Regions from separate parts of the Aminobacter sp. 01T433 genome, predicted to be linked through region 1. Evidence: predicted binding sites of a transcription regulator. Region 1 holds the regulator's gene; each other region holds the start of a gene.
The links. Region 1 encodes LexA, which represses DNA repair genes until DNA is damaged. Its sites were predicted from a motif close to TGTTCNNNNTGTGTTCNG; they were not measured.

Region 1 (3,274 bases):
GCTTCGCGGCCTTTCCCAGCTTCACCTCACGTTGGCCAGTCAAGAAATACGCGGCAAGTGCTGCCCTGGTCTCGACAGGTGGCTATCTGTTCATCTCGGGCGCCGAAGTCGCAGCACAACGCAGCTTCATCATGCTCGCGGTGATGCTGACCGCCGTCCTGTTCGACCGTGCCGCACTCACCATGCGCAACCTGGCGATCTCGGCGATCGTCGTCATCCTGATCTCACCGCACGAGGTGGTTGGCCCGAGCTTCCAGATGTCATTTGCGGCTACGGCCGCGCTTGTTGGTGCTTATGCCTGGTGGTCGGACAGGCGGGAGGCGCAAGCACGACCACTTGTGCAGCGGTCATTGCCATCGAAGCTATGGCGCTGGCTTGCCACGGTTGCCATCGGTCTTGTCGCGACATCGCTGATCGCCGGCATTGCCACAAGTGTCTTCGGTGCCTGGCATTTCCAGCGCGTCTCGCCGCTCAGCCTCATTGCCAACCTGGCGGTCATGCCGATCGTCTCGGTGCTGGTGATGCCGTTTGCGGTCCTAGCCGGCATCTTCATGCCGCTTGGTCTCGAAGGGCTATTTCTCGATGTAATGGGCATCGGCCTGAAGGCCATGATCGCCCTTGCAAAGTGGTTCTCCGAGCGTTCGCCCATCGATGCGGTCGGTCTGGTGTCGACCCATGCCGTTGTCTTCGTGACCGCCGCACTGGTCATCGCATCGATCGCCACAACCTGGTTGCGGGTCGCCGCCATGCCATTTGCCGCTCTCGGCGTTCTGTCGCTGGTGGAAACCGAAACGCCTGTCGTCCTCGTCTCCGAAGATGGCCGCCTGGTGGGGGTGCCGATCGGAGACCAAAAGCTCGCGGTCAATCGCGCTCGACCAAACGAGTTCACAGTCGACAATTGGAAACGGACTTTAAAAACCGAGGCGTTTGTCGGCCCCATCCGTATCAACTCCGACGGTTCGACAAATCCGAAGGACTCGGGCAACTCCAGCGATCCAAGCAGCACCGACGAGCCTACTGAATTTGTCTGCAGCGATGGCCTTTGCCTGGTTCAGCATCCATCTGCGGGCTTGATCGCGCATGCTGAACACGCGGCCGCCGCCAGGCGCGTTTGCGCAAAGACTGATCTCATCGTTTTGAAAGACGCCACGACGAAGGACATCTGCCCAGGCTCAACCGTGGCAGTGCTCACCAGCCGCGAACTCGCCCGTCTGGGCAGCGCCGAGATATTCGTGAAGCCGGAATCGGGCAAGAAAAGTCGGCAACTAGAAATCCGCCACGCTGTATCAGAGCCATATCGCCCGTGGCACACGCAGCGCGAATTCTCTCGCGAGGCGAGGGGCCTGCCGCCCTATCAGCGCGCAGTCAAACGCCCGAAATCGCCGGAGACCGCAAAGCCGGCCAAATAGCCGGACCAAACTGAGCAACATCGAACAGGCCGAGACGCGCCGAATCGGCCGTTCAGGAATAGCGGCGGATCAACCCGACAAGCTTGCCCTGGACCTTGACCCTGTCTGGCCCGAAGATGCGGGTCTCGTAGGCCGGGTTGGCAGCCTCGAGAGCAATCGAGGCGCCCTTGCGGCGGAAGCGCTTGAGGGTCGCTTCCTCGTCGTCGACTAGTGCAACAATGATCTCGCCGGGGTTGGCGGTGGTCGAACTGCGAATGACGACTGTATCGCCGTCGAAGATGCCAGCCTCGATCATCGAGTCGCCCTTGACCTCGAGCGCGTAATGCTCGCCGCCCATGATCATATCCGGCGGCACTGCTATCGAATGGGTCTTGTGCTGGATGGCGTCGATCGGCACGCCGGCAGCGATACGTCCCATCACAGGAATGGTCACGGCCGCGCCAGCATCATCGTCATTGCCGGCGGACATGGAGCGCGACGGTTCAGGCCTGCGTCCAAGGCTGCCCTCAATGACGCTCGGCGAGAATTTCCGCGCCGCGTTGAGGCCTGGTGCGATGGAATCGGGCATGCGCAGCACTTCAAGCGCACGTGCCCGATTGGGCAGGCGTCGGATGAAGCCACGTTCTTCGAGTGCCGTGATCAGGCGATGGATGCCAGATTTGGAGGCGAGGTCGAGCGCTTCCTTCATTTCGTCGAAGGATGGCGGGATGCCTGTCTCCTTCAATCGCGAGTGGATGAACAGCAAAAGCTCATGTTGTTTGCGCGTCAGCATCGCCACCCCCGAGGAATCAGAAGAAAAACAAACCCAGAACAAAACACTATCTGTTCCAGTTGTGTTCTGCAACCGTTTATATCTGATGAAGGGAGGAGGCGGTTTCGTTCAGCGCAGCATCATCACGCGGCACGCACTGCCAGATTCGGCGGCTGGTGCGAAGGGTTCACGCATGATGGCGCAATTGGCGTCGGCGAGCGTGCGCAGCATCGACGAATCCTGGACCAGATATGGCGTAACTATGAGGCCGTCAGGCGTCTCGCGTGCAATGGCGCGAACGAAATCCTGGCGCAAATCGTTTGGTGCCATCGCCGTATCGAGCACGGCGTTGCGAATGTCGGGCGCATAGGGCCGCCCGCCAAGCTTCGCCAGCAAAGGCTTCAGGAAGATATGCGCGCAGATCAGGCTGGCGACCGGATTGCCGGGCAGGCCGACGCAACGTGTCTTGACAAGGCGGCCGAACATCAGCGGCTTGCCGGGACGCATGGCGATCTTCCAGAAATCGAGATCCATGCCGAGCCCGGTCAGAACGCCGTGGACCAGGTCGTGGTCTCCGACCGAGGCCCCGCCGAGCGTGACGATGACGTCGGCCTCGGCTTCGAGCGCCTGGGCGATGAGGGCTGAGATGGCATCCTTGCGGTCGGCTGCGATACCGAGGTCAAGCACGCGCGCGCCGACTGACCGGGCGATTGCTCCGACACCATAGGAGTTGGATGCGATGATCTGGTCAGGGCCAGGGTTGCTGCCGGGTGGGAGCAGTTCGTCGCCCGTGGCGATGATGGCGACCAGTGGCGCGCGAACCACTGCCATTGCAGGGTGGTTGGCGGCGGCGATCAGCGACAGGGCCGCAGGATCGAGCACGCGGCCGGCGTCGAGAATCAGATCGCCATGTTTGAAATCGAGACCCTTGGCGCGGATATTGCGTCCAAGAATCGCCGGTTCCAGCACGTCGATCTCGCCATTGCCGATATCGCTGACATTTTCCTGGATGACGACAGTGTCCGCGCCGCTGGGCACAGGTGCGCCGGTGAAAATGCGCACGCTCTCGCCTTGCGCCACAGCGCCTGTGAACTGCTTGCCGGCAGGAGCCTCG
Region 2 (3,274 bases), on a different contig from region 1:
GGGCAAGAAGACCAGATGTCACATTCTGTCTCGCGCCCGCGCCGTTCGGTGCTTTATGTGCCCGCCACCAACGAAAAGGCGTTGGCCAAGCTCTCCTCGCTTGCCTGCGACGCCGTCATCCTCGACCTCGAAGACGCGGTGCTGCCGCAGGAGAAGGTTTTGGCGCGCCAAAGGCTCGGCCAGTTCCTCGCCCAGCGTGGGCCAGGCAAGCGTGAATTCGTCGTGCGCATCAATGCGCTGTCGAGCGAGTGGGGTGCTGACGACCTTGCGGCTGCGAGCGTATGGAATGTCGATGGCGTGCTGTTGCCCAAGGTCGCCACCCCGCGCGACATATTGGAAGCCGGCGACGTGCTCGACGACGCTGATGCGCCCGACGAGATGAAGCTGTGGGCGATGGTCGAGACGCCGCGCGCGCTGATCAATATCGGCGCCATCGCCGAACTTGGCCGCGATCCGGCCTCGCGGCTCGCCTGCCTGGTTGCCGGCACCAACGACATTGTCAAGGAAACCGGCGTTCTGATGACGCCCGACCGGCGCTACCTCATGCCCTGGCTGATGCAGATGGTGCTTGCCGCGCGTGCCGGCGGCCTCGACATGCTCGACGGCGTGTCCAACGATTTCCGCGATCTCGACGCTTTCGTGCATGACTGCGCCGAGGCATCCGCCATGGGTTTCGACGGCAAGACCGTCATCCATCCCGCCCAGATCGAAGGCGCCAACGCGGCCTTTTCGCCGTCGGTCGAAGCCCTTGCCGAAGCGCGCGCCATTGCGGACGCCTTCGCGCTTCCCGAAAACGCCTCGCGCGGTGTAATCTCGCTTGGTGGCAAGATGGTCGAGCGGCTGCATCTGGTCCAGGCCGAGAAGGTACTGGCTCGTGCGGCGATGATCGCTGAAATGACGGGAGACGAAAAATGAAACTCTACCGCTTCCTGACCGGCCCCGACGACGCCACCTTCTGCCACAAGGTCACCGCTGCCGTGAACAAGGGCTGGCACCTGTTCGGCTCGCCGACCTATGCCTTCGACACCGAAACCAAGACCATGCGCTGCGGCCAGGCCGTGGTGAAGGATGTCGAAGGCCACGACTACGAGGCCGGCGTCACCAAGCTCAGCGATTTTTGATCTTTTCGGGGGGCTGCCGCGCTATTCGGCGGCTTCCTCCAGCCTTTCCATGTCCTCGTCGGAAAGGCCGAAATGGTGCCCGATCTCATGGATCAGCACATGGGTGACGATGTCGCCCAGCGTCTCCTCGTTCTCGGACCAGTAGTCGAGAATGGCGCGGCGGTAGAGTGTCACGCGATTGGGGCCTTCGCCGGTCTGCGGGTTCCAGCGCTCGGCGATGCCGCGCCCCTCGAACAGGCCGAGCAGGTCGAAAGGCGTTTCCAGCGACAGGTCGTCCATGATCTCGTCGGTGGGGAATTCCGCCATCTGGATAACGACCTCGCCGGTCAGCTGGCGAAACTCCTCCGGCAGATGCGCATAGGCTTCGAGCGCCAGCAACTCCATCTCCTCGATCGAAGGCGAAAGCTGGTCGTGCCAGGCGCGGGTTTTGTAGATACGGGCCATTATTCTTCCTTTTGAGGGCATATAGCCGTTCACCGCAGCGCTTACGAGGCTTTTGCCGCCGAGCCGATAAATAAGCGGTGAGCAGCTCTTTCTGGGAGAGGAATAAATTCCCCATGAATCGGCTTGACTCTCATGGGCGGCTCTGGAATCTATAAGAACATAACAGGAACAACTAATCGAAGGCAGATCGACATGGCAACCAGCGCCGTGGCGCGGGACGTCGTTTTTGCCCTGCGTCAGAAAATAGCGAAAATCGAAGGCACGCTGCCCGAGCTGCTGGTGTCGCCCCCCGACAGCCCGGCGCCTTCAGGCATGCTGGTCCGTCGCAACGGCGTTGCCTCGGCGCGCGACCTCTTATTGCCGACCGGCGTCGAGCGGTTCGACGAAACCCTGGGCGGCGGGCTGCCGAAAGCGGCGCTGACTGAAATCCATGGCACCCAAACGCGCAATGCGGGGGCTGCCGCGGGCCTGGCTCTTTGTCTTGTCAGCCTCATGCTCAAGGCCTGCCGGAAACCGGGCGCGCTGGTGCTGTGGATCGGCACCGCGGAAATCTTCAGGGAGGCCGGGCTTCCTTATGCGGCGGGCCTGGAATGGCTTTTCGGCCTTGCGCCGGATCGCCTGCTTATTGCCGAAGCGCCCAAGCCGACGGATGCGCTGTGGATCGCAGAGGAAGCCGCCGGCATCGACGAGATTGCCACCGTCATTGTCGAGTTGCGCGGCAATCCGCGCGGGCTGGATCTCACAGCGACACGACGGCTCCACCGTCGCGCCCAGGAGGCCGGCCGGCCGGTGCTCCTGTTGCGCCAGTCGGCCGAGCCGGAACCGACCGCAGCACCCGTCCGGCTCATCGCCTCGCCGGCGCCAGCCTCGCTTCGGCGTACGATCGCTGGTCCGCTCGCCGGTTCCATCGGCCCGCCCGCCGTCACTGTCGAAATCGGCAAGAGCCGCGCCGCACTTGCCGGCAAATTCATTCTGGAATGGAACCCAAATGCACACACCTTCGAAGAAAGAAGAGACGGCCCAGAGAATCGTGTCGCTGTGGTTTCCCCATCTCGCGGCCGAACGGATCCTGCGGCGGCGGCTGGGACGGTCCTGGCGTTCAGGCCCGCGGCCGAGCCAACCCCTGGTGATCAGCCACCGGGAGAACAACGCCCAGCGCATAGCCGCCCTCGACGAGCAGGCTGAAGCGCGCAGGCTGAGGCCGGGCATGGGCATCGCCGAGGCGCGTGCCATGCATCCTGACATCGACATCGTCGAGGCCGATCCCGAGGCTGACCGCCGGCTGCTCGAAAGCCTCGCCGACTGGTGCGACCGCTACACGCCGCTTGTCGCGCTCGACGGCGAAAACGGACTGTTCCTCGACATCACCGGCTGTACCCATCTCTTTGGCGGCGAAAAAGCCCTGCTCGCCGACCTGATGGCACGGTTTTTCCACCAGGGCTTTGATGTCCGTGCAGGTCTTGCCTCCACGCCGGGAGCGGCATGGGCTGCGGCGCATTTTGCCGCCGGCCAAATCATTGCGCCTGGCGGCGAGCGCAACTTCTTCGCCCGCCTGCCGCTATCGGCGCTGCGGCTTGATCCGAAAACGAAGACAAGCCTCGAAAGTGTCGGGCTGCGCACCGTCGGCGCGATCATGGATGGACCGCGCGCGCCGCTTGTCCGGCGTTTCGGCGCAACACTCATCGAGCGGCTCGACCAGGGCCTTGGAC
Region 3 (3,274 bases), on a different contig from region 1:
AGATATTCGAGGCCGACATCGTTGAGGAAGCGCAGCCGCTCGCGGATTTCCTTGAGGACGCGAACGGCGATCTCGTTCTGCTTGTCGTTGAGGGAAGCGGGCAGCGCCTCGAACCAGGCGTTGGCCTTGCGGATCGACTGCTCGGTGACTTCGCCGATGTGCTTGCCGGCGATCTTGACGGCCAGCGATTCCGGCTTGAGCCGATAGCCATTGCAGGCAGGGCAGGGCGTGGCCGACATGAAGCGCTCGATCTCCTCGCGCATCCAGGCGGATTCGGTCTCTTTCCAGCGGCGCTGGAGATTGGGGATGACGCCTTCGAAGGTCTTGGTTGTCTTGTAGGAGCGCAGGCCGTCGTCATAATTGAAGGTGATTTCCTTCGCGCCGGTACCGTGCAGGATCGCTTCTTGCGCTTCCACCGAAAGGTCGCGCCAGCGGTCGCCGATCTTGAAGCCATAGACCTTGCCGAGCGCTTCCAGCGTCTGGCTGTAATAGGGCGAGGTCGACTTGGCCCAGGGCGCAACAGCGCCTTCACGCAGCGAGACGTGGTCTTCCGGAACGATCAGTGCCGGGTCGATGGCACGCTGGTTGCCGAGGCCGTCGCAGGTAGGGCAGGCGCCGAACGGATTGTTGAAGGAAAACAGCCGTGGCTCGATCTCGGGGATGGTGAAACCCGACACCGGGCAGGCAAACTTCTCCGAGAAAAGAATGCGTTCGTGGGTTTCGTTAGCGGATTTGTTGACAGCGTCCACGCCGGTCTGGCTGGCGTCCAGCGGCTTGTCGGCGAACTCGGCGACAGCCAGGCCCTCGGCGAGCTTGAGCGCGGTCTCCATCGAATCGGCGAGACGGGTGGCAAGGTCGGGCCGCACGACGATACGGTCGACGACGACGTCGATGTCGTGCTTGTACTTCTTGTCGAGCGCAGGCGCTTCGCCGATCTCGTAGAAGGCGCCGTCGATCTTGACGCGCTGAAAGCCCTTCTTCTGAAGCTCGGCGAGTTCCTTTTTGTATTCGCCCTTTCGGCCACGAACGATGGGCGCCAGGATGAACAGGCGGGTGCCCTCTTCGAGCGCCAGCACGCGGTCGACCATCTGCGAAACCGTCTGGCTCTCGATCGGCAGGCCAGTGGCCGGGGAATAGGGCACGCCGACACGCGCAAACAGCAGGCGCATATAGTCGTAGATCTCGGTGACCGTGCCGACCGTCGAGCGCGGGTTCTTCGAGGTCGTCTTCTGCTCGATCGAGATCGCCGGCGACAGGCCGTCGATCTGGTCGACGTCGGGCTTCTGCATCATCTCGAGGAACTGGCGGGCATAGGCCGACAGGCTCTCGACATAACGGCGCTGGCCCTCGGCATAGATGGTGTCGAAGGCGAGCGAGGATTTGCCCGAGCCCGACAGGCCAGTCATGACGATCAGCCGGTCGCGTGGCAGGTCGAGATCGATGTTCTTGAGATTGTGTTCGCGCGCACCGCGAATGGAAATGTACTTGTGATCGGCCATTGCCGCGCCGCCGCCTCAAATCTGGAATTGCTCGGAGTGGCGGGTTTGCCCGACCATCCCCTCATGTAGGTATTTTCGCCGCCCGGTCGAGAGGCGTCGTCACCAAATGCGTTTAAGCGCCTTTGGCACGCAGGGGCAAGTGAAAAGAACAAAGGCCGAACGACCTCCTGACAACGGTATGGCAGGAGCATTGGCTGAGGCCGGACGTGGGAATCGGCCCTGCGATCACATCTTTTCCCCCTCTAACAATTGTAGTTGACGTAGCGGAATCGGAGATGCAAACTCCTGACGTCGCCTGATGCCGAGCCTCCTCTGAGGGCTCCTCACCATGCTACGGTCGGTCTGCGAGACGCCGCAGACACGCGAGTTGAGCAGCAGGCGAACAAACGGTGCAACTGACGTAGGAGCTAGGCATGACTCCACCGGACAGTCCCAAAAGGTTCCGCTAACAAGCCGGAGCCGCAGCAGGCGCAGGTGCCTGACTTTCCCTTAGTGCAAAGTTCTTGCAAACCGCGACCCGTTGATCCCCCTACAATTTGAAACCATTGGTCGGATCGTTGGCCAAGCCACGAAGCATCCGAGAGAGCAAGCCGGTAAACCACTCCCGGCAGTCAAGGGTATAACCCGACAACAGGCCCCGTGCGCTCCTGGGAGCGGCGGGGCCATTTTTTGGCCTACAGCGCCGCGCGTCCTCTTGGACGCGCAAGGACGCTGTAGCGCTTTGAATTGGTGCATGATCCTTTCCGAAAATCGATTCCGATTTTGGGGGTCATGCACTAGGAATTGTGCAGCGATTTCCTGCTGGCAATCCCTTGCGCAGCAGCCTTGCGATGCCATTCTGCGTTGCACAAGCCGTGGATGGGAGCGACGGCAAAGCCGGGGGAAGTTGTCATGACAGTTCGCCAGACAAGGCTGATCGGGTTGCTGGGCGGCATGAGCTGGGAATCCAGCGCGCTCTATTACCGGCTGCTGAACACTGCCGCGCATCGCCGCATGGGCGGGCATCACAATGCACGTTCGCTGATGTTCACACTCGACTTCGACGAGCTCAATGCGCTTGCCGCCCAGGGCGACTGGAAAAAAGTGGCGGCCGTGATTTCGGACGCGGCGCGCAGCCTGGAAAAGGCCGGTGCCGAATTCGCCATGCTGACGGCTGTCACGGCCCATACCGTTGCCGACCAGGTGGCGGAGGCGATCGGCATTCCGTTGCTGCATATCGTTGATCCGACAGGTGAAGCGATCCGCGCCAAGGGCCTCGCGCGCGTCGGGCTTTTGGGCACGCGTTATACGATGGAGCTGGGCTTTTTCACCGAGCGGATGCGGAAACAATTTGGCATCGAGGTGATCGTTCCGCCCGAGGACCAGCGCGCGGCGTTGCACCGGATCATCATAGATGAACTGACCCTTGGCGTGATCGAAGAAAAGTCGAAGCGGGCGCTTTGGCAGATCGCAAACGACTTAGGCGCCCTAGGTGCCCAGGCCGTCGTCGTCGCCTGCACCGAGCTGCCACTCTTGCTTGACATGGATGCCTATCCGATGCCGGCCTTCGACGTGGTGAAGCTGCATGCCGAGGCGGCGGTGGAGCGGGCGTTGGGGGAGAGCTGAGGCTGGCAACACTCACCAAAGTCACACACTGGATGGCGCTCGGCGCAAAACCCGAACATAATCAAGAAATGCTCGAGCCGTTGCTGAACGCACAAAGGGCGGCGTAAGGGCTCTGATTGGTAGGGGGCGCGCGATGGAAATTCGATCGTTACTGACGGAGTTGAACGACG

Region 2: a site for LexA is predicted at 1,719-1,736, ahead of AC1DLV_RS25035 (ImuA family protein). Genes of this name have one in related genera too.
Region 3: a site for LexA is predicted at 1,644-1,661, ahead of uvrA (excinuclease ABC subunit UvrA). Genes of this name have one in related genera too.

The regions. Positions count from the first base shown of each region.
Region 1 covers NZ_JBFTPR010000012.1:150,071-153,344, forward strand. The annotation lists gene AC1DLV_RS20785 (ComEC/Rec2 family competence protein) at 1-1,409, shown strand, start outside; gene lexA (transcriptional repressor LexA) at 1,462-2,181, opposite strand; gene AC1DLV_RS20795 (molybdopterin molybdotransferase MoeA) at 2,290-3,274, opposite strand, start outside.
Region 2 covers NZ_JBFTPR010000019.1:6,173-9,446, forward strand. The annotation lists gene AC1DLV_RS25020 (HpcH/HpaI aldolase/citrate lyase family protein) at 16-915, shown strand; gene AC1DLV_RS25025 (DUF1737 domain-containing protein) at 912-1,121, shown strand; gene AC1DLV_RS25030 (metallopeptidase family protein) at 1,143-1,565, opposite strand; gene AC1DLV_RS25035 (ImuA family protein) at 1,758-2,750, shown strand; gene AC1DLV_RS25040 (Y-family DNA polymerase) at 2,692-3,274, shown strand, end outside.
Region 3 covers NZ_JBFTPR010000017.1:84,294-87,567, reverse strand. The annotation lists gene uvrA (excinuclease ABC subunit UvrA) at 1-1,499, opposite strand, end outside; gene AC1DLV_RS24290 (aspartate/glutamate racemase family protein) at 2,391-3,104, shown strand; gene AC1DLV_RS24285 (nuclear transport factor 2 family protein) at 3,238-3,274, shown strand, end outside.